4 regions of the Janthinobacterium sp. DSP2-3-3 genome follow, and region 1 is predicted to be linked to each of the others. Evidence: predicted binding sites of a transcription regulator. Region 1 holds the regulator's gene; each other region holds the start of a gene.
What was found. Region 1 encodes sigma-54, which starts transcription at its own class of promoters, with help from an activator protein. Its sites were predicted from a motif close to TGGCANGNAANCTGCTTT; they were not measured.

Region 1 (7,245 bases):
TCGTACTCCGGCGAATCGTCGGAACTGATGGCCATCATGCCCGTCGTCAAGCGTATGGGCGGCGTGCTCATTTCCATGACGGGTAAACCGAACTCCAGCCTGGCCCAGTTGGCCGACGTACACCTGGATATTTCTGTTGAGAAAGAAGCCTGTCCGCTGAACCTGGCGCCGACGGCCAGCACCACCGTGACCCTGGCCCTGGGCGATGCGATCGCCGTGGCCTTGCTCGACTTGCGCGGCTTCAAGGAAGAAGATTTCGCCCGCTCGCATCCTGGCGGCGCCCTGGGCCGTCGCCTGCTGACGCATGTGCATGACGTCATGCGCAGCGGCGAACGGGTGCCCAAGGTACCCGTGGACGCGTCCTTGCTGCAGGCGCTGGAAGAAATGACGAAGAAGGGCATGGGCATGACGGCCGTCGTCGATGCGAATGACCGCCCTGTGGGCGTGTTCACCGATGGCGACTTGCGCCGCATGTTCGAGCGCGTGCAGGATTTCACGCAAGTGGCGATCCGCGACGTCATGCATGCGCAGCCGCGCAGCATCGCGCCCGAGCGCCTGGCCGTCGACGCCGTGGCCGTGATGGAGCAGTTCCGCATCAACCAGATGTTGGTCGTCGATGCCGACGGCAAGCTGGTGGGCGCCCTGCATATTCATGATCTGACGCAAGCGAAGGTGATCTGATGGACAGCGTAGCGGACAACTTGGCGCGCGCGGCCAAGGTCAAACTGATGATCTTTGACGTCGATGGCGTGCTCACCGACGGCAGCCTGCATTTCGGCCCGGATGGCGAGATGATGAAAACGTTTAATGTGTATGATGGCCTGGGCATCAAGCTGCTGCAGGAATCGGGCGTGCAGACGGCCATCATCAGCGCGCGCCGCTCGGCCATCACGGCGCGCCGCGCGCAAGACCTGGGCATTACCCATGTGCACCAGGGCGGCCACGACAAGCTGACGCCGTTTCGCGAACTGCTGGCGCTGACGGGCTTGACGGAAGAGCAATGCGGTTATATCGGCGACGATGTCATCGATGCGCCCATCCTGCGCCGCGTGGGCTTTGCCGTCAGCGTGCCGGGCGGGCGTCCGGAAGTGCAGGGCCTGGCGCACCATGTGACGCAGGCCGGCGGCGGCCGCGGCGCGGTGCGCGAGATCTGTGAATTCCTGCTGCGCGCCCAGGACAACTATGCGCGCGTCATGGCGCCGTTCCTGGAGTGAGGCGCATTGCCATGCCGCCAGTGACATTTGAAAGAGTGAAATCCTATGCGTAAGCCAGGAGGCGCCCATCGCTGGCGCATGATTTTTACCGTGCTGGGGGCCGTCGTCTTTGCGCTGGGCAGTTTTTGGCTGTTGGAAGTGATGAACAAGAATGCCCAGGACATCACGGCCAGCAAGCATCTGGATGAGCCAGACTATTTCATCACCAATTTCAGCCTGGTGCGCATGGACTTGACGGGCAAGCCCAGCTATATCGTATCGGGCACCAAGCTCACGCATTATCCGCTGGACGATTCATCCGATATCGACCAGCCCTTCGTACGCAAGCTCACGCCAGGCATGCCGCCGATGAACATGAATGCGGAATTGGCGCATATCGACCAGGACAATACCCGGCTGCAACTGCACCGTAATGTCGTGATCGACCGCGTGGCCAGTCCGAAGGCGCAGAAACTGACAGTCAAGACGGAAGCGCTGACGGTGTTTCCGGACGAGGAAAGAATGGAAACGGACGTGCCTGTCGATATCCTGACGGGCGCCTCGCGCATCAATGGCATCGGCATGAAAGCCAATAACGCTACCGGCGTGGTGGAAGTGCAGAATGCGCTGCGCATGGTCCTCCCGCCGAAACCGCGCCCGGCCGCGGCGGCAAAATGACAGAATGAAACAAGGAAACCATACTATGAAGAACATCTTGCTGTTGACCGTATTTTCTCTGGCCATGATGGGCGTGGCGCATGCCGAGAAGGCCGATTCCGAGAAGGAAGCCGTCATCACGGCACGTAGCGGCCATGTCGATGACGTCAAGCAGGTGCGTACCCTGACGGGCGACGTCGTGCTGGTCAAGGGTACTTTGACCATGAAGGCGGGCCGGGCCCTGATCACGGAAGATCCGCAAGGCTACCAGTTCATTACCTTCTGGGCCGATCCCGGCAAGCTGGCCACCTTCCGCCAGAAGCGCGATGGCGCAGGCGATCTGTGGGTCGAAGGCGAAGCGGAGCGCGTGGAATACGACAACAAGACGGAAGTGGTGAAACTGTTTTCCAAAGCCAAGCTGACGCGCCTGGAAGGCACAAAAGTCACTGACGTGGCCAATGGCGCCTTCATCTCGTATGACAGCCGCAAGGAAGTGTTTGCGATGGAAAATTCCGACAGCGGCACCAGTACCGCGGATGGCGGCAGCGTGCGCATGGTGATCCAGCCGAAGACCAAGGCACCGGCGGCGGAGAAAGCGCCGGCCACGCCTGCGCCAGGAAAGAAATAATGGACAATACTCGTTGCGGCAGCACCCTGATCGTTCGCGGGCTGCAAAAAACCTATGGCAAGCGGCAAGTCGTGCATGATGTTTCGCTGCAAGTCGAATGCGGCGAAGTGGTCGGGCTATTGGGTCCGAACGGCGCCGGCAAGACCACCTCGTTCTACATGATCGTCGGCCTGGTGCCGTCGGACGGCGGCAGCATCGATATCAGCGGCGTGGACATTTCCCGCCTGCCGATCCACCGCCGCGCGCAGATGGGCCTGTCGTATCTGCCGCAGGAAGCATCCGTGTTTCGCAAGCTGACGGTGGAAGACAATATCCGCGCCGTGCTGGAAATCCAGACCGTCGAAGGCCGTCCCCTGAAGAAGGCCGAGATCGAGGAGCGCCTGGATAAATTGCTGGCCGACTTGCAGATTGAAAAGTTGCGCGAGAACCAGGCGCTGTCCCTGTCGGGCGGCGAGCGGCGCCGCGTGGAAATCGCCCGCGCGCTGGCCACCGACCCGCGTTTCGTGCTGCTCGACGAGCCGTTCGCCGGTGTCGACCCCATCGCCGTGATCGAGATCCAGCGTATCGTGCGCTTCTTGAAGGAGCGCAATATCGGCGTCCTCATCACCGATCATAATGTGCGCGAGACGCTGGGTATCTGCGACCGTGCCTACATTATTAACCAGGGCTCGGTGCTGGCGTCAGGACGCCCCGACGACATCATCGCGAACGAGTCGGTACGCCGGGTCTATCTGGGCGAACACTTCCGCATGTGAGCCAATGAAACAATCATTGCAGCTGCGCACTTCGCAGCACCTGGCACTGACGCCGCAGTTGCAGCAATCGATACGCCTGTTGCAATTGTCTACCCTGGAATTGCACCAGGAACTAGAGCAATTACTGACGGACAATCCCTTGCTCGAGCGCCTCGACGATCCGCTCGACCGTTCGCTGCGCCTGCTGTCCGATGGCGCCTTGAGTTCCACGGCCGCGCCGGCCGATGCACCGCCCCAGCCGCCAAGCCAGGAGGCGCCTGCAGCGCCGGCCGAAGCGGAGACCTTTGATGGCGAGGCTGGCGACAGCCCGGCCGCAGCGGATGGCGGCGACAGCGATTGGAGCGAGGCGAGCCGGGGCAAGGCGCCCGACGACGAAGATTCGCGCCCGCAACTTGAAGCCCATCACTGCACCCTGCGCGAACATTTGATGGAGCAGATGCGCGTGACGGTGCTCGAATTGCGCGACCGCGCGCTGGTCGAGCTGATCATTGACGCGCTCGACGACAATGGCTACCTGGAAGAGTCGCTCGACGACATCCTGGCACGCCTGCCGCAAGAGCTGGAAATCGACGCCGACGAGTTGCGCACGGCCTTGTCCCTGCTGCAAAGTTTCGATCCGCCCGGCGTGGGCGCGCGCAATGCGTCCGAATGCCTTGCCTTGCAAATCAAGCGTTTGCCGCATATCGCCATGGTGACGCGGCGCATGGCCCTCGTCATCGTGGAAAAGCATCTGGCCTGGTTTGCCCAGCGCGATTTCAACAAGCTGAAAAAAGCCCTTGATTGCGACGAGGAAGACTTGCGCGAAGCGCAGACCGTGATTCGCCAGTGCAATCCGCATCCGGGTGCCGTCTTCGCCTCAGATGTGTCCGATTACGTGGTGCCCGACGTCGTCGTCAAGCGCGCGCGCAATGGCTGGCAAGTCACCCTGAACAACGACGTCATGCCGCGCCTGCGCGTCAACGCCATGTACGCCAACTTGCTCAAGCAGGGCAAAGGTGAGGGCGCCATGGGCGCACAGTTGCAGGAAGCCAAGTGGCTGATCAAGAATATGCGCCAGCGCTTTGACACGATCTTGCGCGTGGCGCAGGCGATAGTAGAAAGACAAAAGAACTTTTTCTCGCATGGGGCCGTTGCCATGCGCCCCCTTGTGCTCCGTGAAATAGCTGATACACTGGGTTTACACGAGAGTACTATCTCGCGGGTAACAACTCAAAAGTACATGCTGACCCCGCATGGCATGTTTGAGTTGAAATATTTCTTTGGTAGCCACGTCGCCACCGAAGCGGGGGGCGAAGCGTCATCGACGGCGATACGGGCATTGATCGTGCAACTGACAGGAGCAGAAGACCCTAAAAATCCTTTATCCGACAGTAAGATTGCGGACATGCTGGGGGAACAAGGCATGGTGATTGCGCGACGTACTGTTGCCAAATACCGGGAAGCGTTGAAAATTCCGCCAGTGAGCCTGCGTAAGTGTTTGTAAGTTTTTTTCGGTTCCTCTGCGGGCCGGAGTCGATGGACCGCACGAACCCGATCATCTTTAGGAGTGTGTATGAATCTCACCATCAGCGGACATCATCTCGAAGTCACACCAGCCATCCGTGAATACGTACAAACGAAGCTGGAACGCGTGAAACGTCATTTCGATCAAGTCATCGATATTGCCGTGATTCTGACCGTGGATAACCTCAAAGAGAAAGAAAAACGTCAAAAGGCTGAAGTCAACCTGCGTCTGAGTGGCAAGACCGTCTACGTGGAAAGCCTGGGGCAAGACCTGTATGCCGCGATCGATACCCTGATCGACAAGTTGGACAGGCAAGTGATGAAGTACAAAACCAAAGTGCAAGGGCACGGTAAAGAGGCGATCAAGCATCTGCCAGACAACTCGGACGAAGAATTCGCCGCCGCCTAAGAACACCAAAAAACCTACTGCGCGTCGCGATTTGCGGCCTCCGATGCTTACTGTGCATATGCACAGCTCCGCTTCTCAGCCACAACTCACATCTGCTCGCTACGGTTTTCCCACGTGTTCTACGGCCTGCGACTTTGAACCGGTTGTGATCAACTAAGGGCGCACATTGCGCCCTTTTTTGCGCCCGGACCTGTCAAACGCAATATTCCCCTCGCAAGCGCTAGAATGTTCCCGTTCTCACTTTTTTCATTTTGCCATGAGCGACTTCGTCCAGACCTCCATTCGCAACCGCACGGGCCACATCGTGCTCGACCGCCCGAAAGCCTTGAATTCCTTGTCGCTGGACATGGTGCGCGCGCTGAGCGCGGCTTTGCTGGCCTGGCGCTACGATCCGCAGGTGGACGCCGTCGTGATCCGTTCCAGTAGTGAAAAAGCCCTGTGCGCCGGCGGCGACATCCGTTTCTTTTACGATGCGGGCCTGGCCACGCCGCAAGGCGGCAGTGCCCAACTGGAAGATTTCTTTACGGAAGAATACGCCTTAAATCATTTAATTCATTTCTATCCGAAACCGTATATCGCCGTGCTGGATGGCGTGGTGATGGGCGGCGGCATGGGCGTGGCGCAATCCGGGCCAGGCAACCGCCTGCGCATCGTCACGGGCCGCACGCGCATGGCCATGCCGGAAGTCAATATTGGCTTGTTCCCGGACGTGGGCGGCAGCTATTTTCTTTCCCGCCTGGCGGGCCAGCTGGGCCTGTACCTGGGCTTGACGGGTTTGACGATCAACGCGGCCGATGCCCTGTACACGGGCCTGGCCGATGTGTACCTGCCTGAGGCGCAGATGGGGGCGCTGTTGGACCTGTTCGAATCGACGCCGGGTGAGGCCTTGCCGGTGGCCATCAAGGCGCTGGCGGCACCGTTCCAGGCCGAGGCGGGCGCTTCTGTCTTGGCCGCGGCGCGCGCGGCGCTGGACCGCCATTTCGGCGCCCCTTCCGTTGCCGCCATCATGGCTTCGCTGGCGCAGGATGACAGCGTGTTCGCCAGCAAGGCCTTGGCGGCCATGCGTCTGCGTTCGCCGCTGATGATGTCGGTGACCCTGGAATTGCTGCAGCGGGGCGCCCACCTGGGTCTGGCCGATTGCCTGCGCATGGAGCGCACGGTGGTACGCCACAATTTCGAGCATGGCGAAGTGATCGAGGGCGTGCGCGCGCTGGTGGTCGACAAGGACAATGCGCCCCGCTGGAATCCATCCAGCCTGGACGAAGTCGATGCGGCCATGGTGGCGCGTTTCTTCGCTCCCGTCTGGCCGGCCGCCGCACATCCGCTTTACCGTCTGAATTAATTAAGAGCGCTCGCGGTGGCGCAGAACCACGCGCTCGTTGGGGCCGAAGTATTGCGCCAGCCGTTCCGCCATGTACACGGAGCGGTGCTGGCCGCCCGTGCAACCCAGGGCCACCGTCAGGTAGCTGCGGTTATCGGACTTGAATGACGGCAACCATTTCTCGATGAAGGCGCGGATGTCGGCCAGCAGTTCCAGCGCGCTCGGTTGTGCGTCGAGGAAGGCGATCACGGGCGCGTCGCGTCCGTCGAGCGGGCGCAGCGCCAAGTCGTAATAGGGATTCGGCAAGGCCCGCACGTCGAAGACGAAATCGGCGTCCAGCGGCACGCCCAGCTTGAAGGCGAACGATTCAAAGAACAGGGTCAGCGGGGCGCGTTCGGCGGCGACGATATCCTTGATCCAGGCGCGCAATTTGTTGGCGCTCAGTTCCGAGGTGTCGATCACATGGCCCAGCTGTTCAATGGCAGACAGGCGTTCGCGCTCTTCCGAGATGCATTCGATCAGGGTGCGGCGGCTGGCCGGATTCTGGTTCGGGCGCAATTCGTGCGACAACGGATGGCTGCGCCGCGTTTCGGAGAAACGCGCCACCAGTGAATGCGTGGTCGCCGTCAAAAACATGACCTTGACGTCGTGCCCTTGGTCGCGCAGCAGCGCCACATTGTGTGGCAGGCTGGTCAGCGACTCGGCACTGCGCGCATCGACGGCGACGGCCAGTTGTGGCGTCCCTTCGTCGAGCAGCGTTTGCACCAAACTGGGCAGCA
Region 2 (7,245 bases), on a different contig from region 1:
AATGTCATTCGTGATGACGGCCATGTCGTAGCGTTCGCGCATGCCCTTGCACAGCATTTCGCACAAAGCCGTCTTGCCCGAGCCGACAGGCCCGCCGATGCCCACGCGCAGGGGATTGGAGTTGATCGATGTCATGTTGTAGTCTCTCGTTGTCGTGTTCAGGATCGGTACAGGCGGCTGTACTGCACTTCGTGCCGCATCGACAGCAGCGACAGGCCGGGCGCCCAGTTGCCCAGCTCGTCGTCCTGCAAGGTTTGCGCCGTCAGCGCCGCCGCTTCCAGCTCCGGCCGCAGCGACAGCAGCAGGCGCTGGCCCGCCACCTGCCCCAGCGGCACGGATTTCACACAGACGAGCACCTGGTTTTCCGCCCACGCAAACAGCATGGCAAGCAACGCTTCCTCGCGCGGAATGGCCAGCGCCGCCACGGCGCAGGCATAGGCCGTGGGCAGGGCCACTTCCGGCTGGCCCTGCAGCATGTCGATCAGCACGCCGTCGGCCACGCCCAGCTCGGCCAGCAGCTTGGTCAAGGAGTATCCCATCTGGATGGTCTCGGCGCGAAACTCCGCCGTGTCGCGCGAAGCGATGAAGCGCTCGCTCCAGCGCTGCACGGCGCACAGATCGTGCGCCTCGAACGCCTGCATCAAACGCCAGCACAGAGGTGCTTCCCAGCGCGCCACCACCTGCGTCAGATGCTGCGCGATCCAGTCGCGCGCGGTGACCGCATCGTTCACCAGGCCGCACTCCAGTGCCGCTTCCAGTCCCTGCGAATAGCTGTAGGCGCCAATCGGCAGGGCCGGGCTGGCGAACTGCAGCAAATGCAGCAGGGCCGAGGCCTGCATCATGCGGTGCCCGGTGTATCACCGGGGCGGTGGATTTTCTGCCGCAACGGCACGGGCGCCAGCAAATGCCGGCCGTGGCCGTCGTGGTGGCCATGGCCACCTCCATATGCGCCGGCCTCCGGCTCGAACGGCGCACTTTCTTCCGTCACAGTCGCCTGCAAGCCTTCCAGCATCTCCTTCAGCACCACGTCCTTGCGGATGCGCAAAAAGCCGTCGCCCACCTGCGCCTGCGTGTGGCGATTCCCCAAATGAAAAGCGCAGCGCAGCAGGGTATGCGCATCAAGGCAGCGCACCAGGTAGGTCGGTTCGCGTGCGGCGACGATCTGCACCACCTGGCCTTCCGGCCCCGTCATGCGCTCGCCGTCGCGCAGCACCGTGCCGCGCACAGTGAACACGGCCACCTCGTCGCCATTCGACAGCACGGCGCGCAGCCGGCATTTTTCGCGCTGGTCATAGGGCAGCACAAGTTGGACAACGGCGGCGCGATGATCGTCCGCCGCCAGTTTGGTATGCAAAGTGAGCATGATTGTCTCCTGCCTAGAATAGAAAATAGCGCTGCGCCATGGGCAGCACGGCGGCCGCCTCGCACACCAGCAGCTGGCCGTCGGCGCGCACGGCATAGGTTTCCGGGTCCACTTCCATGTGCGGCGTGGCGCTGTTATGGATCATGTCGTGCTTGCGCAAGCCGCGCATGTTTTTCACGGCGATGACGGATTTATTCAGTTTCAACTGGTGCCCGATATCGAGGTCGTAGGCCGCCTGCGAGACAAAGGTGAACGACTTTTTCAGGCCGCCGCCAAAGGCGCCGAACATCATGCGGTAATGCACGGGCTGCGGCGTGGGGATCGACGCGTTCGGGTCGCCCATCTGCGCGGCGGCGATCATGCCGCCCTTTAAAATCATCGATGGCTTGACGCCGAAGAAGGCCGGCTTCCACAGCACGATGTCGGCGATCTTGCCCGCCTCGATGGAGCCCACCACGTGCGAAATCCCATGCGTGATGGCCGGGTTGATCGTGTACTTGGCGATGTAGCGCTTGGCGCGGAAATTGTCGCTGCGCGCGGTGTCGGGCGCCAGCGGTCCCCGCTGCACCTTCATCTTGTGCGCCGTCTGCCAGGTGCGCATGATCACTTCGCCCACACGCCCCATGGCTTGCGAGTCGGACGACATCATGGAAATGGCGCCGATATCGTGCAGGATATCTTCCGCGGCGATGGTTTCGCGGCGGATGCGCGACTCGGCAAAGGCCACGTCTTCGGCAATGGCTGGGTCCAGGTGGTGGCACACCATCAGCATGTCCAGGTGCTCGTCGAGCGTGTTGACGGTGAAGGGCCGCGTCGGGTTGGTCGACGAGGGCAGCACGTTGGATTGCCCTACGGCGGCGATGATGTCGGGTGCATGGCCGCCGCCCGCCCCTTCCGTGTGAAAGGTGTGGATGGTGCGGTCCTTGAAGGCGGCCAGGGTGTGCTCAAGGAAGCCGCCTTCGTTGAGGGTATCGCTGTGCAGCGCCACCTGGATATCCATGCGGTCGGCCACCGACAGGCAGTTGTCGATGGCGGCCGGCGTGCTGCCCCAGTCTTCATGCAGTTTCAGGCCGATGGCGCCCGCGCGCACCTGCTCTTCCAGCGGCAGCGGCAAACTCACATTACCCTTGCCCATGAAGCCCAGGTTCATGGGAAACGCGTCGGCGGCCGCCAGCATGGCATGCAAATGCCATGGCCCCGGCGTGCAGGTGGTGGCGGCCGTGCCCACGGCAGGTCCCGTGCCCCCGCCCAGCATGGTGGTCACGCCGCTCATCAGGGCTTCCTCGATCTGCTGCGGGCAGATGAAGTGGATATGCGTGTCGACGCCGCCGGCCGTGACGATCATGCCTTCACCGGCGATGATCTCGGTCGCGCCGCCGATGGGAAGCGTCACGCCGGGCTGGATGTCCGGGTTGCCCGCCTTGCCGATGCCGAAGATCAGACCATTTTTTAGGCCGATATCGGCTTTCACGATGCCCCAGTGGTCGAGAATGACGGCATTCGTGATGACGGTATCCATCACCTCGGCCGCGCAGCGCTGCGACTGGCCCATGCCATCGCGGATCACCTTGCCGCCGCCGAATTTCACTTCTTCGCCGTAGATCGCATAGTCATGCTCGATCTCGATGAACAGTTCCGTGTCGGCCAGGCGGATGCGGTCGCCCTTGGTGGGGCCGAACATCTCGGCGTACGCGCTGCGGGGAATGCTGGCCATCTCAATCCTTTCCTGGTGGAGTGTCTTGCAGTGCGCCCATCACTTCGCGATTGAAGCCGTAAACCTTGCGTTCGCCCGCCAGCGCCACCAGTTCCACCGTGCGCTGCTGGCCCGGTTCGAAACGCACGGCGGTGCCGGCCGTGATGTTCAAACGCATGCCGTAGGCGCGCCAGCGCTCGAAAGCCAGCGCCGGATTGACTTCAAAAAAGTGAAAGTGCGAGCCGACCTGGATCGGCCGGTCGCCCCGGTTGGCCACCACCACGGTGGCCGTGGCGCGGCCCGCATTGAGGCTGATTTCGCCTTCTTCCAATTTGTATTCGCCTGGGGTCATGAGGGGCTCCTTCAAAGATCGCGTTACGCTTGCCGGCGGGTCGCCGGCGCAAAAACAGCCATGGCGCGGGTGGCGCCCTGGCCAGTCAAGAAACTACGGTATTGGATGGTGCACGGTCACCAGCTTGCTGCCATCGGGGAAGGTCGCTTCCACCTGGATATCGGGGATCATCTCGGCGATACCATCCATGACGTCGGCGCGCGAGAGTATTTTCGTACCGTCCGACATCAGCTGCGCCACCGACTTGCCATCGCGCGCGCCTTCCATGATGGCGGCGCTGATCAGAGCCACCGCTTCCGGATAATTCAATTTCAAGCCACGCGCCAGGCGCCGTTCGGCCAGCAGTGCGGCCGTAAAAATGAGCAGCTTGTCTTTTTCGCGGGGAGTCAGGTCCATGGTTTTCCTTGCGCTTCTTTCCTGATCAAGTGTTCCAGCTGCGGGGTACGACGGCGTCGCGTCCCAGCATGGCGGGGCGCAGCAACTGCCAGGCGACCAGCATGATTCGACGCGCCGCCTCGCTGTCGCCGCACAGCAGGCGCACCACCACCAGCGCCTTGATTTGCGTGGCGCCGAATGCGGCGCCGGCCGGCACGGCGATCTCGCGCACGGCCGCCAGCACGGCGGGAGAAATAGACGTGCCGACGGCGATCAGGGTGGCGCATACCGTGTGGCCTCCCAATCCCAGTGGACTGGCCATCAGCGCGCCGTCGGCGGCCAGCACGCCCTGCTCCCACCACAGCAGCTTGCCGCCGCGGCGGATTTGCACCTGCTGGCTGATGCTGCCCGTGTTAAAAATTTCGCCAGAGGCGCTGCGGCCCAGGCAAACGATGTCGCAACCGATGTAGCTGGCGTTCGCCGCCAGTTCCACCTCGTGGCGCAGGCGCACGCAAGCCTGGTCGAAGAAAATGCTCTCCTGTGGCAGCCACTCGATGGCGGCGCCGGCGCCGGCGCGCAGCACGATATGCTGACCCGAGACGTGGCCATTCGCGCGGTACCACTTGGCCGCGCCCGGCGACGTGAGAAACGCATGCGCGCCCTCGCCCACCGTGGCGTCGACGGCCAGCTGGTCGCCGCCCACCACGCCGCCGGGCGGATGGATGATGATGGCGTGGCAGACGGCATCGCCTTCGGGATATAGGGGCTTTTGCACGCGCAAAGGGCCGCTATGCGTGCGCTCGACCAGGCGGCTGACGCCATCGTGCCAGGCAAAGCCCAGGCGCAAATGCGCCTGCCAGGCGCTGTGCGCGCTGGCGTCATTCGATATAGCTGGACGGGTGCTGTCTGGCATGCGGAGCAATCGCGTAAATAAGCGACTACCTAAGCAGGATATGTGCCAGCGTCAGGGGAAGGAATAGTGAGCATTGCGCACCATGCTGCAGCGGATGCACCGGCATGGTGCATCGGCCGCACCGCGGGGCTCAGGTCACAGCCAGGATGCGCCGTTCGCGCAGCAAGGCCGTGAAGGCTTCCGCGGCAAGGGGCCGGCTGAAATAATAGCCCTGCATTTCGTCGCAGCCGTGTTCCGTCAGGAAGGCCACCTGTTCGCGCGTTTCCACGCCTTCGGCGATGACGCGCATATCCAGGTTGTGCGCCAGCGAGATGACGGAACGGGCGATGGCCGCATCGCTGCTGCTGGTGGTAACGTCGTCGACGAAGGATTTGTCGATCTTCAGCACATCGATGGGAAAGCGTTTCAGATAGCCCAGGCTGGAATAGCCGGTGCCGAAGTCGTCGAGGGAAATGCCCACGCCGATATCCTTCAGGCGCGTGAGAGCCGCCACCGCCTTGTCCGGGTCGCCCATCACCGTGCTTTCCGTGATCTCGATACCCAGACAGGCGGGCGCGATGCCGTATTTGCGCAAGGTCGCCTCGACAAACGGCACCGTGCGGTCCTGCGCAAACTGTTTACCCGACAGGTTGACGGCCACCTTGATGCTGCCCAGGCCCGCATCGTGCCAGACGCGGATCTGCGCGCAGACACTTTCGAGCACCCATTCGCCGATGGCCGTGATCGAGCCGTATTCCTCGGCCAGCGCGATGAACAGGCCGGGCGGCACCTTGCCCAGCACCGGGTTATCCCAGCGCAGCAGGGCTTCCGCGCCCAGCATGGCGCCCGTGCGCAAACACATTTGCGGCTGGTAATGCACGGCGAATTCATCGCGGCAGATGGCGCCGCGCAGTTGCTGCTGCATGGCCAGGCGGGCGCGGATATCACTGCCCATGCGCTCCGTGAAGAAGGCGTAATGGTCGCGCCCCATTTCCTTGGCGCGCACCAGTGCCGTGTCGGCGTGGCGCAGCACGTCGTCGAGGCTGTCGCCGTCGGCCGGGCACATGGCGATGCCGATACTGGTGGTCAGCGCCAGGCGCTCGCCATCGACGCTGAGTTCTTCGCGCAAGCCGGCCAGGATGGTTTGCGCCAGCGCAAGCGTGCGCCCCAGCAGGGCATCGTCGTGCAGCAGGATCTGGAATTCGTCGCCGCCCTGGCGCACCACGGTGTCGCCTTCGCGCACGCAGCCGGAGAGGAAACGTGCCACCACTTGCAGCGCCTTGTCGCCCACGGCCTGGCCGTGCGAATCGTTGATATTCTTGAAGCGGTCCAGGTCCAGGCACATCAGCACCACTTGCTGGCTGTCGCGCAGGGCGTTCGCGCGCGCTTGTTCGAAGCGCTCGCGCAACAGCACGCGGTTCGGCAAACCGGTCAGCGCGTCATGGTAGGAGAGGAAGTCGATCAGATGCTGCTCGGCCTTGCGCTCGCTGATATCGAGGAAGACACCCACGTAGTTGACGACGCCGCCATCCGGGCCATGCACGGTGGACACGCTGAGCAAACAGGGATAGGTGTCGCCGCTCTTGCGCCGCGTTTGCACCTCGCCCGACCAGCAGCCGCTGCTGCGCAAGCCCTGGCGCATGGCCAGCAGCACCGCTTCGCCCGTGTGCTCGGCATGCAGGCGCATGATATCCGTGCCCACCACTTCCTGCGCCGCATAGCCGGTGATGCGTGTAAAAGCGGGATTGGCCGTGACGATGACGCCGGCCGGATCCGTGATCAAAATGGCGTCCTGGGTGGCTTCGAAGACCTGGCCCGACAGGCGCAGCAATTCTTCATTGCCGCGGCGGATCTGCACTTCGCGCGCCAGGGTGCTGGCCACCTGCGCCAGTTCGGCCGTGCGTTCGGCCACGCGCCGTTCCAGGTTGGCGCGCTCCTGCGCCAGTTGCAGCTGCGCCCGCGCCAGGCGCACGTGCGCATCGGTGCGGGCCAGGATTTCCTCGGCCTGGAAGGGCTTGGCGATAAAATCGACGGCGCCCAGCGCAAAGCCGCGCACCTTGTCGTCCGTATCGTACTGGGCCGACAGGAAGATCACCGGCACCTGGCGCAAGGACGGTATCTCCTTCAGGCGGCGGCAGACTTCAAAGCCGTCGAGGCCCGGCATGCGCACGTCGAGCAAAATCAGCTCGGGCGGGCGCGCCTGGGCCGTCCACAGGGCCAGTTCACCGTTCGGCGCCTGGCGCACCGCATAGCCGGCGCCACCCAGCAAATCGCTCAACAACTTTAGCGAAGCCGGCGTATCTTCAACGATCAGTACTTCGCCCTTCGAATTTACTTCCGAAAAATCGCGGTGCATGTAGCAGTTCTCTCAGCTTTGGATGAGGCGCGGCGGTCCGTTGCCACGCTGGACAAGACATTTCTTTGCGATGAACTACGTACTATCATCATAATCTTTATTGCAATTTAGCACCATCCATGCGCGGCACTTAGTCCTCTTTTCATCGAATTCGATGTTGTCAGTCCACACTTTCAGGTAGGTGCCAGCGCGCCCTCGCTCTCCAGCAAGACGC
Region 3 (7,245 bases), on a different contig from region 1:
GGTACGAGCCGCCCACTTCCACGCCACGCATGATCAGGTCATCGACACCTGGCGTTTTCGAGGTGAATTTTTGCGACTTCACGCCGAGCCAGGCTTTCAAGCCTTCCTGCACATACGTCAGCTGCGCTTGCACTTGCGGACTCGACTTCGAAGAATAGGTCGAGCCTGCCACGATGGGCGTATCGGAAACGGGGCTGACCAGCGCCACGTCGGCACCAAAACCGCCCGACTTCGGCGTGCTGTACATGATCTGGCCATAGTTGCCCAGATAGGTATAACCGGCGCCGATATGGCCCAGGGTCACCCGGCCCCGCTGCGTCGCCTGCACCGGTGCGCCCGAGCCCAACAACGTCATGTCGGACAGGATCGCATTCGCGCCGAAGATGCCATAGTCGCGGCCCAGCTTGAAGGTGCCCATCTGCTCATTGCCAAAGGTAAAGAATGCCTGGCGCACATCGACCACGCTGTTCTGGCTGATGGCGCTGTCGGTGGCCGTCGAGTTGTAGATGCCGATCAAGGCTTTCACGTCGTACTCGCCCAGGCGCGACGAAGCGGAAGTGATCAAGCCATTCGGCAGCAAGCCGTTGCCGATGGTGGTGCGATCCTTTTCGCCGCCGCAACCGAGCGCCTGGCCGCCCAGCGCCAGCCCGCCCACCGCATCGCCCGAACACGACACTTGCGTGTAATAGGCGTTGACGATGCCGCCCACCGACACCGTCCAGTCACCAGCCTTGATATCGACAGCTTGCGCCTGCCCCATCGCTGCGATTGTCATGACACCCAGGCTCCCCAGCTTGATCCATAGCTTCATTTTTTTCTCCTCTTTCTTCTCTGTTTTTAGTGTGCACACCAAAGCTTGATGTACCTCAAGCTTTGGCAATAAGCGTGCCCAGCACGGCTCAGAGGGGAAAAGAAAAAAATGGCGTGTCGACGTGTGCAACAGCGGATCAATCGCCACGCACGGTGTTCATTTTTTGACCGAAAGTATGCATAGCCGAGGTACAGGTAAACAAAAAACTGACGGCCTGGGCCGTCAGAAAAAAGAAAGCGCCCGGCAGACGGGGAGACACCCATCCGAGTGGCCCGGGCGTTTCACCCCTTACTTCGATGCCAGCTTGAAGACCCACACGGAACCGCCCTGTTCCAGAAAGTTGACCTTCTTGGCGACTTCGCCGCCCCACAGCGGCACCGCGCCACCCCAGCCGGAAACGACGGCCACATATTGCGTGTCGCCATCCTGCCAGGTGACGGGTGGCGCCACGACACCGGAGCCCGTCTGGAATTTCCACAGCGCCTTGCCCGTCTTCGCGTCGACGGCTTTCAGGTAGCCTTCCGGCGTGCCGTAGAACACCAGATTGCCGGCCGTGCTCATCACGCCACCCCACAGCGGCGCGTTGTTCTTGATTTCCCAGACGATCTTGCCCGTCTTCGGATCGATGGCGCGCATGGCGCCGATGTAATCGTCAAACAAAGGCTTGATGGTGAAACCGGCACCGAGGAAGGCGCCACCCTTCTTGTAGCTGATCGGCTCGTTCCAGATGTCCATGCCCCATTCGTTGGCGGGCACATAGAACAGCTTGGTTTGCGGCGAGTACGCCATCGGCATCTGGTTTTTGGCCCCCAGGAAAGCGGGCGCGGCAAACACGGTCGTACCTTTCTTGCCCTCTTCTCCCTTGGTCGGGTCGCCAGGGCGGCCGGCGGCGATGTAGTTCGGCCGTCCCGTCTTCAGGTCGATGCTGCTGGCCCAGGTGATTTTCTTTACAAACGGAAAAGCGTTCTGCAGCTTGCCGTTCGTTGCATCGATAACATAGAAGAAACCGTTGCGGTCGGCCTTGCCGCCGTAACGCTTGCCATCCATGTCAAAGGTGACGAACTCGTTGGCGCCGTCGAAGTCCCAGGCATCGTTCGGCGTGTTTTGATACGCCCACTTGATCTGTCCCGTTTTCACGTCCAGCGCCACGGTGGACGACGAGTACAGATTGTCGCCGGGACGCAAGTGGCTGTTCCACGGCGCCGGGTTGCCGGTGCCAAAATACGCGAGCTTGGTTTGCGGATCGTAGGTGCCGCCCATCCAGGTCGAAGCGCCGCCGGTTTTCCACAGGTCGCCCGGCCAGGTTTTGTTCACGGTGCCAGATACGCCGTTATCGATGGCCTTGCCATCCTTGTCGTAGCGGTGGCCCATATGGCCTTCCACGGTAGGACGGCTCCACACCAGGTCGCCCGTCATCGGGTTGCGCGCCTCGACCCGGCCCACGATGCCGAATTCGCCGCCCGACACGCCCGTCAGCAACAAGCCTTCGGCGATCAGCGGCGCGGCCGTCATCGAGTAACCGGCCGCATAATCGTCGACCTTTTCCTTCCAGACGATCTTGCCCGTATTCTGGTCCAGCGCTACCAAGTAGGCGTCGAGCGTGCCGAAAATCACCAAATTGCCGTACAGGGCGGCACCGCGGTTGACCACGTCGCAGCACGGCATGATGCCGTCCGGCAAGCGATGCTCATATTTCCACAGCTTGGCGCCCGTTTTCAAGTCAACGGCAAAGATGCGCGAATACGATGCTGTGACGAACATCTTGCCGTTATGAATCAATGGCTGCGATTCCTGGCCCCGCTGTTTTTCGCCGCCAAACGAGAACGACCAGGCCGGCACCAGCTTGGCCACGGTCTTGTCATTGATCTGCGTCAACGGCGAATAGCGCTGGCCCTGCGTGCCCATGCCAAACGACAAGACGCTGGCCGGATTCTTCGCAGTACTGTCGAGCATGGCATTGGTGACATTGCCCACGTCGGCCGCCTGGGCCAGCGTAGCAAAACCCAAACCGACGAGTATCCCCATGATTTTTTTCTGCACAATCATCTCCCTCTGTTTTATTAGTATGTGTGTATCAGGTCTTGCGGTGCTCATGCGGCTGGGCATGCAATAGCGCGCACTCTTCATCGGTGAACAGGCGCGAGCGTGTCAGGAAGCGCTTGCCCGTGCCGTTGTCGAGTGAAAACATGCCGCCATTGCCATCGACCACATCGATAATCAACTGGGTATGCTCCCAGTACTCGAATTGCTCGAGCCCCATGTAAAACGGTGTGCCATTCAAATTGCCGAGATAAATATCGGTATCACTGACATCGAACTCGCCCAGCGCGTAGCACATGGGCGCACTGCCGTCGCAGCAGCCACCCGACTGGAAAAACATCAGCGGGCCGTGACGCTGGCGCAACTTGTCCATCATTTCCAGCGCCGCATCGGTGGCGACCACCCGGGCAATTGCTGCACTCATGGCATCCCTTTCTGCGCGCCGCACCTGGATAGACAGGTGCGGTGCCTGTTGCCGGTTTAGAAGAAGCCCAGCGCTTTCGGGCTATAGCTCACCAGCAAATTCTTCGTTTGCTGGTAGTGGTCAAGCATCATCTTGTGGTTTTCGCGGCCAATACCCGACTGCTTGTAGCCGCCGAACGCGGCGTGGGCTGGATACAGGTGGTAGCAATTGGTCCACACGCGGCCCGCCTGGATGGCGCGGCCCATGCGGAAGGCGCGCGAACCGTCACGCGTCCACAAGCCGGCACCCAGGCCGTACAAGGTATCGTTGGCAATCGCCAGCGCTTCGGCCTCATCCTTGAAGGTGGTCACAGACACGACTGGCCCGAAAATCTCTTCCTGGAAGATGCGCATCTTGTTGTGGCCCTTGAACACCGTTGGACGCACGTAGTAACCGCCCTCCAGGTCGCCCGCCTGCGTGTGGCGCTCGCCGCCAGCCAGCACTTCGGCGCCTTCCTGACGGCCAATGTCGAGGTAGGACAGGATTTTTTCCAGCTGCTCCTGCGACGCCTGCGCGCCGATCATGGTGCTGGCATCGAGCGGGTTGCCCTGCTTGATGGCGGCCACGCGCTTCAAGGCCCGTTCGATGAATTTTTCGTAGATCGATTCCTGGATCAGCACGCGCGATGGACAGGTGCACACCTCGCCTTGATTCAGCGCAAACATGGTGAAGCCTTCCAGGCACTTATCGAAATAATCATCATCGGCATCCATCACGTCTTCAAAGAAGATGTTCGGCGACTTGCCGCCCAGCTCCAGGGTGACGGGAATCAGGTTTTGCGCCGCGTAACCCATGATCAAACGGCCCGTGCCCGTTTCACCCGTAAAGGCGATCTTGGCGATGCGCTTGCTCGACGCCAGCGGCTTGCCCGCTTCCAGGCCAAAACCGTTGATGATGTTCAACACCCCCGGTGGCAGCAGGTCGCCGATCAGTTCGATCAACACCATGATGGAGGCGGGGGTTTGCTCGGCCGGTTTCAAGACGACGCAATTGCCGGCGGCCAGGGCTGGCGCCAGTTTCCACACGGCCATCAGAATCGGGAAATTCCATGGAATGATCTGGCCCACGACGCCCAGCGGCTCATGGTAGTGATAGGCATACGTTTCCGCATCGATTTGCGCGACGGAACCTTCCTGGGCGCGGATGCAGCCGGCAAAGTAACGGAAATGGTCGATGGCCAGCGGAATGTCGGCATTCATCGTTTCACGGATCGGCTTGCCGTTATCGATGGTTTCCGCCGTGGCGATCAGGCTCAGGTTCTGTTCGATGCGGTCGGCGATGCGGTTTAGGATATTGGCGCGCTCGGCAGGTGAAGTCTTGCCCCAGGCATCCTTGGCGGCATGCGCGGCATCCAGCGCCAGCTCGACGTCTTCCGCCGTGGAACGGGCGATTTCGCAAAACGGCAAACCGGTGATCGGTGTGATGTTGGGAAAATATTCACCTTTTACTGGTGCAACGAACTTGCCGCCGATGTAATTGTCATAGCGTTGTTTGAAGGGGTTGGCTACGCCCAGTTTGCTGATGTCTGCGAGATTCATGTCGTCCTCTATCAGGTTAATTAGAATGGAATTGATTTAATTAAAATCAAACGTCTGTTACAGATGGGGTGAGTACACGGAGTCTTCCGCAAATGCCGTGCCAGCTCGCCGTCCCACTACCAACTTAGCCGGTTTTACCCTTGTTACAAGGGCATGGCGGCCAGATCGATGCGCTTGATCGCCACCGCACGCCGGTCGTTCAGCCCAGGGGACTGTGTGTGCGTTTTGAACAAGGCAAGACTATCCTGTTCCAATTCGGGCCAGCGCCGTCCGTTCCCTGCGCCGCTGCACAATGGAACAGGTGTACCAGTCTGTAACACCTTTGCTGTGCCGCTAGCGAATCACCACGCCCCATGGCAATTCACCCACGGCAATATCGGCCACCTTGCGCGCACTGGCCGTGTCGATGACGGAAACACTGTTCGAGCGGCCATTGGCCACGTACAGCTTGGCGCCGTCGGGCGTGATGGCCATGTTCCACGGGCGCTTGCCGACGGCTATGCTTGCCGTCACCTTGTTGCTGATCGTGTCGATCACCATCACCGTGCCATCCGTGCCATTCGAAACATACAGCTGCTTGCCACTGGGATGGACGGCGATGCCGTTGGCATTCTTGCCCGCTGGAATAGTGGCAATCGCCTTGCGCGCGGTCATGTCGATCACGTAGACGGCATTGACCAGTTCGCACGCCACGTAGGCGCGGCCCGAGTCCGGACTGAAACCGATGCCGCGTGGACGCAAGCCCACGGCAATGGAAGCCACTTGGCGGCGTTGCGCCACATCAATGACATCGACTTGCTCAGCCTCTTCTGCACTGACCAGCAGCCAGCGCCCATCGGGGCTGAAGACGGCATGTTCCGGATTGCGCCCTTGCACCTTGATGTCGGCCAGCAATGTGCCCGTCTGACCATCGAGCAAGGCCACGCTATTGTTTTCCTCGACGGCCACGGCCACGTAGTGACCGTCCTGGGAAGCACTGACGCCCTCGGGCGACTTGCCCAGCGCCACGCTGTGCACGGGCGTGCCGCCAGCGTTATCGATCAGCAACAAGGTGCTGCTGGCGGCATCCGTGACAAACAATTGGCGTCCGGTGGGGTCGGCGGCGATGCCGCGAGGACGCGTGCCGGCGGCGATCTGGCGCACCACCTGGTCGGTAGCCGTGTCGATCACGCTCAGGGTGCCCGATTTTTCATTGGGCACATAGGCAAACGGAGCGGCTTGGATGGCGCTGCTGGCGAGCGCAGGCAACAGCCAGCACACCTGGCGCAAGCGCGAGAAGAAGTTGGGCATAATCACCTTTTCAATGGCAAAACGAGGGAAAAGCGCGCGGTATCGGCGCATCTGACCATTGCTGCATGCAAACGCCGTGCCACTGACAAGCGTATAATTTCAGCCCACCAATGGAGACATGGCAGGCATATTGCTTGATAAGACTAGGCAGACCTGTGCCGCACACGCCGCTCAAGCCGGCTTTTATTCATTTGGAGAATCCGCATGCAGCATCGTTTCCGCCTGAACACCATTGCCAGTCTGTTTGTCGCCGGCAGCGCCACCCTCGCCCCCCACATCTTCGCCGCCGAGGCCGCTGACTTGGCCAACGGGCAACTCATGGACACAGTGGTCGTCAGCGGCAGCCGCATCGCCCACCCCAGCCAGGAAGTGCCGGCTTCCATCGACGTCGTCGACAGCGCCCGCATCCAGGATGGACAAATCCGCGTCAACGCGTCGGAAGCGCTGGCCGCCGTGCCGGGCCTGGTCGTGCAGAACCGTCAGAACTATGCGCAAGACTTGCAAATCTCGTCGCGCGGCTTCGGCGCCCGCTCGGCCTTCGGCGTGCGCGGCGTCAAACTGATCAGCGATGGCATTCCTGCCAGCATGCCCGACGGCCAAGGCCAGGCCGCCACCTTCAACCTCGATACGGCCGAGCGCATCGAAGTGCTGCGCGGACCGTTTTCTGCCATCTACGGCAACCACTCGGGCGGCGTGATCCAGCTGTTTTCCAGGGATGGCCAACATCCCCCATCCGTGGAACTGAACGTGACGGGCGGCAGCTACGGCACCAGCAAGGTGGACCTGACGGCGCAAGGCCAGGCAGGCGGCATCGGCTACGTGCTCAACGGTTCGCGCTTCCGCACGGATGGCTTCCGCAACCACAGCACCGCCACGCGTGAACAGGCTTTCGGCAAGATCACCGTCAAGCCCACTGCAGACAGCAAGCTGACCATCGTCGCCAACAGCCTGCACCAGGGCAATACGCAAGATCCGCTGGGCCTCACCTGGCCCACGTTTTCCCGCGACCCGCGCGCCGGTGAAATCGACGCGAGCGATACGCAAAACCCGAAGCGCACCCTGGCCGAACGCTACAACACGCGCAAGAGCATCGACCACCAGCA
Region 4 (7,245 bases), on a different contig from region 1:
GCACCGGACCAGTCTTGCCGCTTGCCGGATCGTAGGCTTGCTCGCCGTCGACGATATACACCTTGCCATCGGGCGTGGCATACAGGCTGTCATCCTGCAAGGCTTGCAGCACGCGGGCGGCCTCGGGTGTGGCCAGCGCGGCGATCTGGGCGACGGCAGCGACCCTGGTGTCGGGGTCGTCGCCGGACAGCGGTTTCAGCAGGTCAGGAGGGATGGCGGCCTGCGCCACGGATGACAGGCACAGGCAGGCGTAGACCAGCAGCGATGTGAATAGCCTCATTGATACCCCGGGAAAGCGTTGATGGTCAGCACCACCGGACGCATGCCCGATGGCGCAGGCGTTGCTTTTACAGCTTTTGCTTACCCTCATTGCCCTTGATATACGGGCTCCACGGCTGTGCGCGTATTGCTTCCTTGGTTTTCCACACGACATTGAATTGCCCATCGGCCTTGATCTCGCCGATCATCACGGGCTTGTGCAAATGGTGATTCGTCGCGTCCATGGTCAAGGTGAAGCCCGATGGTGCTTTCATGCTCTGGCCGGCCATGGCGGCGATCACCTTGTCTGTCTCCGTCGACTTGGCTTTTTCCACCGCTTGCGCCCACATGTGGATGCCGACATAGGTCGCTTCCATGGGGTCGTTCGTCACCACGGAACCCGCGTTCGGCAACTTTTTCGCCACCGCATACGCCTTCCACTGCTTGATGAAGGCCATATTCGCAGGATTCTTGACGGATTCGAAATAATTCCAGGCCGCCAGATGACCGAGCAAGGGCTTGGTATCGATGCCGCGCAACTCTTCCTCGCCGACGGAAAACGCGACGACGGGCACGTCCGTGGCTTTCAAGCCCGCATTACCCAGCTCCTTGTAGAACGGCACGTTCGAATCGCCATTGATGGTGGAAATGACGGCCGTCTTGCCGCCCGTGGAAAACTTCTTGATGTTGGCGACGATGGTTTGATAGTCGGCGTGGCCGAACGGCGTGTAGACCTCGCTGATATCGCTATCCTTGACGCCTTTGCTTTTCAGGAAGGCGCGCAGGATCTTGTTGGTGGTGCGCGGATACACATAATCCGTGCCCAGCAACACGAAGCGCTTGGCGCCGCCGCCATCCTTGCTCATCAGGTATTCGACGGCAGGTATCGCCTGCTGGTTCGGCGCGGCGCCCGTATAAAACACATTCTTTTCCAGCTCCTCGCCCTCGTATTGCACCGGATAAAACAGCAGGCTGTTGAGTTCCTTGAACACCGGCAAAACCGACTTGCGCGACACGGATGTCCAGCAGCCGAACACGACGGACACTTTATCTTGCGCCACCAGCTGGCGCGCTTTTTCCGCAAACAAAGGCCAGTTCGACGCGGGATCGACGACGACGGCTTCCAGCTTCTTGCCCAGCACGCCGCCCTTGGCATTGATCTCGGCGATCGTCATCAGGGCCACGTCTTTCAGCGACGTTTCGGAAATGGCCATGGTGCCCGACAGGGAGTGCAAGATGCCCACCTTGATGGTATCGGCGGCCAGGGCTGCCTGCAGGTAAGTGGACGTGGCCAGGGCCAGTGCGCCGGCGGCGGCCGCTTTCAGGATGATGCGTCGTGACATGGAGACTCCTGTGATGGGTTCGTGGGGGTCGAGCTGGGCATACGATGTTGTTAAAGCAGAATGCATGCCAGCACCAGCAGACGTCCGCCATGGTGCACGCTGCCAACGCCGCACGAAAAAAAACCTGGCTGCACAAGGACTGTGCAGCCAGGTTTCAAATTGCCGTAAAACGGTGCGCCGGGCGCATCAAGCGTTGTGTATCAAGCGTTGTGTATCAATCCTTGTGCATCAAGCGTTGCGCATCAATTCTTGCGCGGCACTCCGCGCAGGCGGCGCCAGCCCTTGCGGCCCAGCGGGAACAGCAGCACGAAAGCGATCAGCCACGGCAGGATGTAGGCCATGGCCGTGATGGCGTTGGCCACGCCTTGCGACAGGTTTTCCGTGAAATTGCCCAGCGCGCGCTTGACGGGCCGCCAGAACGATTGCTTGCCTTCGGCGCTGATGGCCACGTTCAGCAAGTCCGTATCGATGCGCTGCATCAACAGCGCATTGGCCGCTGTCGCCTGCTCCAGTTCCACTTGCACGGTGGCCAGTTCCTTGGTCACCTTGATCAAGGCATCGACGTTCGCGCCTGAGCGTTTTTCCAGGTCTTGCAGCTGCGCCTGGTACTGCTTGAGCATTTCCAGGCGTTTCTTGCTGTCGAGCACAGGACGACCGAGGTCTTCTACCTTGGTACCCTGGCTGGTGACGTCGCCTTCGGCCGCGACCAGCGCGACGAGCTTCTTGATGCCGGCCGGTTTGGCGCGCATGCTGATGCGTGCGTGCACGTAACGGCCGCCGTCGACGCTGGAATCGAGCAGAAAACAGCCATTTTCCGTATCGGCCTTGCAGGCGGCGACCACTTTTTCATACAGGGGCCGCACTTGCGCCTCGTGCGTATCGACGCTGACATTGTGTTCGTAGGCAAGAAACTCGCTGCCCTTTTCCTTGCCATCGAGGCGCGCGGCGCTCGATTGCCCGCCGCTCTCGCCCTTGCTGCCGCAACCGGCCAGCAGCAACAGGCCAATCAGACTAATAGAGATTTTTTTCATGATTTCTTTCTTTGGATTATTTGCTAAGCGGAAGCATCTCGACATCGGGCAAATGCGCCGCCACGTCCTGCACGGTCGCATAGCCGGTCAGCGCAGCCACCACCTGCGGCAACGGTGCCGGCCAGATTTCCGGCAAATCGCGCTCTTCGGGCGCCAGCACGGGAAAGGCCAGCTGTTCCTGCGGTGGCGTGAAGGCGGCCGCGACGCCCGGCTTGTTGCCGCGCGCATCGATGCGGTACCAGCCAAACTCTTGCAAGTACACGGCATTCAAGCCATGCAGGCAAAACGGCGGCCCCGCTTCACCGACGGCCAGGCGCTGGTAGCACAGGCCGGCAGGAATGCCGTTGGCGCGCAGCAGCGCGGCCAGCAGATGGCTCTTCGCATAACAATAGCCCGTGCCATGCTGCAACACGTCGGAAGCGTGGCAGGTAACGGGATTGCGCTGGTAGTCCCAGCTGTGGGCGATCTCGTCGCGCACGAAGGCAAAGCAGCGGGCCGCGATGGCGGCATCGCCCGACATATCGCCCGCTACCCCAGCCGCCAGCGCGGCCGCCCTGGCGCGCACGGCCGGATGGTCGCTGTCTATGTAGGTGCTGCTGGCTAGATATATGGAAAAGTCGGGAGAAAAGTCGGTAGACATGGCATCAAGGTCATGCAAAAAGATAATGCGCGATTCTAGTCGAAGCAGGCCGAAATCGAACGTTTCCTTGCGCAGGAACAAAGAAAATCCACGCCGCAGGCAAGCTGAAACAGGGGCGGCGACTTTGGCGCCGACGCCGTAGCTGGTATCATGCGGGCAAACGCAGCCGGCCATATTGGCGCGGCACTTGCACTACCCTGCGAAGCGGCCCCGCCACCCGGCGCGCCGCCGACGCCACCCTACAGATCAGAGAAACGAGTTCCCATGAGCACACCATCGTCCCACCCATCGTTCTGGCGCCGCGTCCCGCTGGCTTTCGGCGCCTTCTTCAGCACCCTGTCGGACGCTGCCTATGCAGCCCGCGTGGAAAAACTGTCCTTGCCCGAGGCCGCCCCCGTGGCGCCAGTGGCTCCGGCCCCAGCGCCAGCCCCCGTGCCGACGCCGGTCGCCGCGCCCGTCATTTTGAAAGAGGCCACGCCGGACGCGGCCCTGCAATTGCTGGCCCTGCTGCAACGCGAAGCGCGATTGATCGACTTCACCCAGGAAAACCTGGGCAGCCATGCCGATGCCGACATCGGCGCGGCTGCCCGCGTGGTGCACGAAGGCTGCGCCAAGGTCATGCGCGAGTATTTCACCATCGAGGCCGTGCGCCAGGAAGCCGAAGGCAGCCGCATCGTCCTGCAGGAAGGCTTTGACTCGGCCAGCGTGCGCCTGACGGGCAACGTCGTCGGCTCGGCCCCATTCACAGGCACCCTGAGCCACCGCGGCTGGCGCGCGGCCAGCGTGCGTCTGCCGAAACTGAGCGAGCAGCACGACGCCGCCATCCTGGCCCCGGCCGAGGTGGAACTGTGAGCGATACCGTCAACCCTACCCCGCGCTACGCCATCGGCATCGACCTGGGCACCACCCACAGCGCCCTGTCATATGTGAACCTGATCGAGAGCGACGGCGAAAAGTCCAGCCACGGCGTGCTGAAAGTGCCACAATTGTCGGCGCCGGGCACGGTAGAGGAATTGTCGCTGCTGCCATCGTTCGTGTATCTGCCGCACGCCGATGAAGTGGCGGCGGGCGACCTGGCCCTGCCCTGGGTCACCGAGGAAGCGGAAGCGCCGTTCGTCGTCGGCGAAATGGCCCGCAGCCGCGGCGCCACCACGCCGATTCGTTTGGTCTCCAGCGCGAAAAGCTGGCTGTGCCACCCGGGCGTGGACCGCCGCGCGGCGATTTTGCCGAACGACGCGCCGGCCGAAGTCGCGCGCATTTCGCCGATCACGGCCGCCACGCGCTACCTGACACACTTGCGCCAGGCCTGGGACAACGCCCACCCGCAAGCGCCGTTCGCGCAGCAGGAAATCACCGTGACCATCCCCGCGTCCTTCGATCCGGCCGCGCGCGAGCTGACGATGGAAGCGGCGCAGGCGGCCGGTTACACTTCGCTCACCCTGCTGGAAGAGCCGCAAGCGGCCCTGTACAGCTGGATACAGACCAGCGAAGGGCGCTGGCGCAAGGAAGTCAGGCCGGGCGACATCATTCTGGTCGTCGACGTGGGCGGCGGCACCAGCGACTTTTCGCTGATCGCCGTGCTCGAACGCGACGGCGTGCTGGAACCGCACCGCGTGGCCGTGGGCGAACACATCCTGCTGGGCGGCGACAATATGGACCTGGCCCTGGCCCACCTGGTGGCGCGCAAGCTGGCCGCCAACGGCACCCAGCTCGATGCCTGGCAAATGCGCGCACTCACTTACGGCTGCCGCAGCGCCAAGGAAAGCCTGCTGGCCGACAGCGGCCTCGATGTGGCACCGATTGTCGTGCCGAGCCGTGGCTCGAAACTGATCGGCGGCTCCATCCGCACGGAACTGACGCGCGCGGAAGTGTCCACCTTCATCCTCGACGGCTTCTTCCCGCAAGTGGAAGCATCGAGCCGCCCTGCCGTGCGCACGCGCGCCGGCTTGACGCAATTGGGCTTGCCATATGCGCAGGACGCGGCCATCACGCGCCACCTGGCGGCGTTCTTGGGCCGGCAAGTGGCGGCGACGGCCGAACTGGAAGGCTTTGCGGGCCGCCAGGCGGCTGGCGCCAGCTTCTTGCACCCGACGGCCGTGCTGTTCAACGGCGGCGTCTTCAAGTCGGACTTGCTGGTACAGCGCATCATGTCCACCGTCAACGACTGGCTGTACCTGGAAGGCGCGGAACCGGCGCGCATGCTGGCCGGGGCCGACCTGGACCTGGCCGTGGCGCGCGGCGCAGCCTATTACAGCTACGTGCGGCGTGGCCATGGCGTGCGCATACGCGGCGGCACGGCCAGTGCCTTCTACGTGGCCATCGAGTCGGCCATGCCGGCCATCCCCGGCATGGAACCGCCGATCCAGGCACTGTGTGTGGCGCCGTTCGGCATGGAAGAAGGCAGCGAACTGGAACTGCCTGGCCAGCAATTCGGCCTGGTGGTGGGCGAGCCCGTGCACTTCCGCTTCTTCGCATCGTCCACGCGGCGCAACGACCAGATTGGCGACTTGCTCGATTTCTGGGGTCCCGATGAATTGCAGGAGCTGAGCGAAATCCAGGCGACGCTGTCCGCCGAAGGCCGTCAGGCCGGCGACGTGGTGCAAGTCAAGCTGCATGCGCGCGTCACGGAAGCAGGCACGCTGGAGCTCCTGGCCGTTTCCCCTGACGGCGCCGAGCGCTGGAAAGTGGAATTCGACGTGCGCGGCACGCCGCAGCAATAAGCATGCGCAGCGCGAAGGTGCAGCCGGCCTGGCTGGTCGGCATCGACCTGGGCACCACCAACACGGTGGTGGCATATGCAAATGCGGCCGATGCGCAGGCGGGCATACAGCTGCTCCCCATCGAGCAGCTGCTCGCCCCCGGCGAAGTGGGCGCACGCCCCCTGCTACCGTCCTTGCGCTACCACCCCGCTGCCGGCGAACTGGCGGCGGGCGATCTGCAACTGCCGTGGCCGCAGGGCGATGTCACCAGCACCGAGCACCCCGTGCTGGGCGCCATGGCGCGCCAGCTCGGTGCGCAAGTGCCGGGCCGGCTGGTCACCAGCGCGAAGAGCTGGCTATCACATGCGAACGTGGACCGCCAGGCGCCCATCCTGCCGTGGGGCGCAGACGCCGACGTGGCCAAGGTGTCGCCCGTGGCGGCCAGCGCCAGCTACCTCGCCTATGTGCGCGCCGCGTGGAATCACCGCTTCCCGCATGCTCCCCTCGAAAACCAGGAACTGGTGCTGACCATCCCCGCCTCGTTCGACGAGGGTGCGCGCGCACTCACCCTGGAAGCGGCCCGCTTGGCGGGGCTGCCCACCTTGCGTCTGGTGGAAGAGCCGCAGGCGGCGTTCTACGATTTCTTGCAGCGCCGGCGCGCCACCCTGCGCGCAGACCTGGCCAATACGCGCGGCATTTTAGTCTGCGACGTGGGCGGCGGCACCACCGATTTCAGCCTGATCGATGTGGCCTTCAATATCGATGGCGAACCCCAGCTCACGCGCAGCAGCGTGGGCAACCATTTGATACTCGGTGGCGACAATATGGACCTGGCGCTGGCCCACCTGGTGGAAACGCGCATGGCGGCAGGCGTGGAAGGCGTGGAAGGCGGCATGAAGCTATCGGCCGCGCGGCTGTCGCAACTGATGGAACGCTGCCGCGCCGCCAAAGAACTGCTGCTGTCGCACGATGCGCCGGAGAGCGCCACCGTCACCCTGCTGGGCGCGGGATCTCGCCTGATTGGTGGCAGCCGTTCCGTCGACATCACGCGCGAGGAAGTGGCGGCCATGGTGGTCGACGGCTTTTTCCCGATGGTTGAATTCAACGAAATAGCGAAAAAGGGCCGCGCCGGCATCGTCGAATTCGGCCTGCCATATGCGCAGGACGCGGCCATCACGCGCCACCTGGCCAGTTTTTTGCAGCAGCATCAAGGGGCACTGCGGGGTGCGCTGCCCGACACCTTGCTGCTGAACGGCGGCGTGTTCCGCGCCGAC

Region 2: a site for sigma-54 is predicted at 4,727-4,744, ahead of ACP7DE_RS00835 (urease accessory protein UreD). Genes of this name have one in related genera too.
Region 3: a site for sigma-54 is predicted at 4,938-4,955, ahead of adh (aldehyde dehydrogenase). Genes of this name have one in related genera too.
Region 4: a site for sigma-54 is predicted at 1,654-1,671, ahead of urtA (urea ABC transporter substrate-binding protein). Genes of this name have one in related genera too.

Annotation. Positions count from the first base shown of each region.
Region 1 is NZ_JAFCWA010000008.1:224,684-231,928, reverse strand. It holds gene ACP7DE_RS17730 (KpsF/GutQ family sugar-phosphate isomerase) at 1-681, shown strand, start outside; gene ACP7DE_RS17725 (KdsC family phosphatase) at 681-1,214, shown strand; gene lptC (LPS export ABC transporter periplasmic protein LptC) at 1,260-1,871, shown strand; gene lptA (lipopolysaccharide transport periplasmic protein LptA) at 1,897-2,478, shown strand; gene lptB (LPS export ABC transporter ATP-binding protein) at 2,478-3,233, shown strand; gene ACP7DE_RS17705 (RNA polymerase factor sigma-54) at 3,238-4,716, shown strand; gene hpf (ribosome hibernation-promoting factor, HPF/YfiA family) at 4,786-5,145, shown strand; gene ACP7DE_RS17695 (enoyl-CoA hydratase/isomerase family protein) at 5,402-6,487, shown strand; gene rapZ (RNase adapter RapZ) at 6,488-7,245, opposite strand, start outside.
Region 2 is NZ_JAFCWA010000001.1:145,555-152,799, forward strand. It holds gene ureG (urease accessory protein UreG) at 1-135, opposite strand, end outside; gene ACP7DE_RS00810 (urease accessory protein UreF) at 159-839, opposite strand; gene ureE (urease accessory protein UreE) at 839-1,363, opposite strand; gene ureC (urease subunit alpha) at 1,377-3,077, opposite strand; gene ACP7DE_RS00825 (urease subunit beta) at 3,079-3,408, opposite strand; gene ACP7DE_RS00830 (urease subunit gamma) at 3,502-3,804, opposite strand; gene ACP7DE_RS00835 (urease accessory protein UreD) at 3,830-4,696, opposite strand; gene ACP7DE_RS00840 (EAL domain-containing response regulator) at 4,827-7,031, opposite strand; gene ACP7DE_RS00845 (ATP-binding protein) at 7,205-7,245, opposite strand, start outside.
Region 3 is NZ_JAFCWA010000024.1:5,889-13,133, forward strand. It holds gene ACP7DE_RS27610 (porin) at 1-811, opposite strand, end outside; gene ACP7DE_RS27615 (methanol/ethanol family PQQ-dependent dehydrogenase) at 1,100-2,836, opposite strand; gene ACP7DE_RS27620 (DUF779 domain-containing protein) at 2,886-3,275, opposite strand; gene adh (aldehyde dehydrogenase) at 3,332-4,852, opposite strand; gene ACP7DE_RS27630 (beta-propeller fold lactonase family protein) at 5,186-6,142, opposite strand; gene ACP7DE_RS27635 (TonB-dependent receptor family protein) at 6,347-7,245, shown strand, end outside.
Region 4 is NZ_JAFCWA010000001.1:302,340-309,584, forward strand. It holds gene urtB (urea ABC transporter permease subunit UrtB) at 1-280, opposite strand, end outside; gene urtA (urea ABC transporter substrate-binding protein) at 348-1,601, opposite strand; gene ACP7DE_RS01495 (DUF4349 domain-containing protein) at 1,844-2,632, opposite strand; gene ACP7DE_RS01500 (transglutaminase-like domain-containing protein) at 2,649-3,272, opposite strand; gene ACP7DE_RS01505 (DUF2760 domain-containing protein) at 3,537-4,124, shown strand; gene ACP7DE_RS01510 (Hsp70 family protein) at 4,121-5,992, shown strand; gene ACP7DE_RS01515 (Hsp70 family protein) at 5,995-7,245, shown strand, end outside.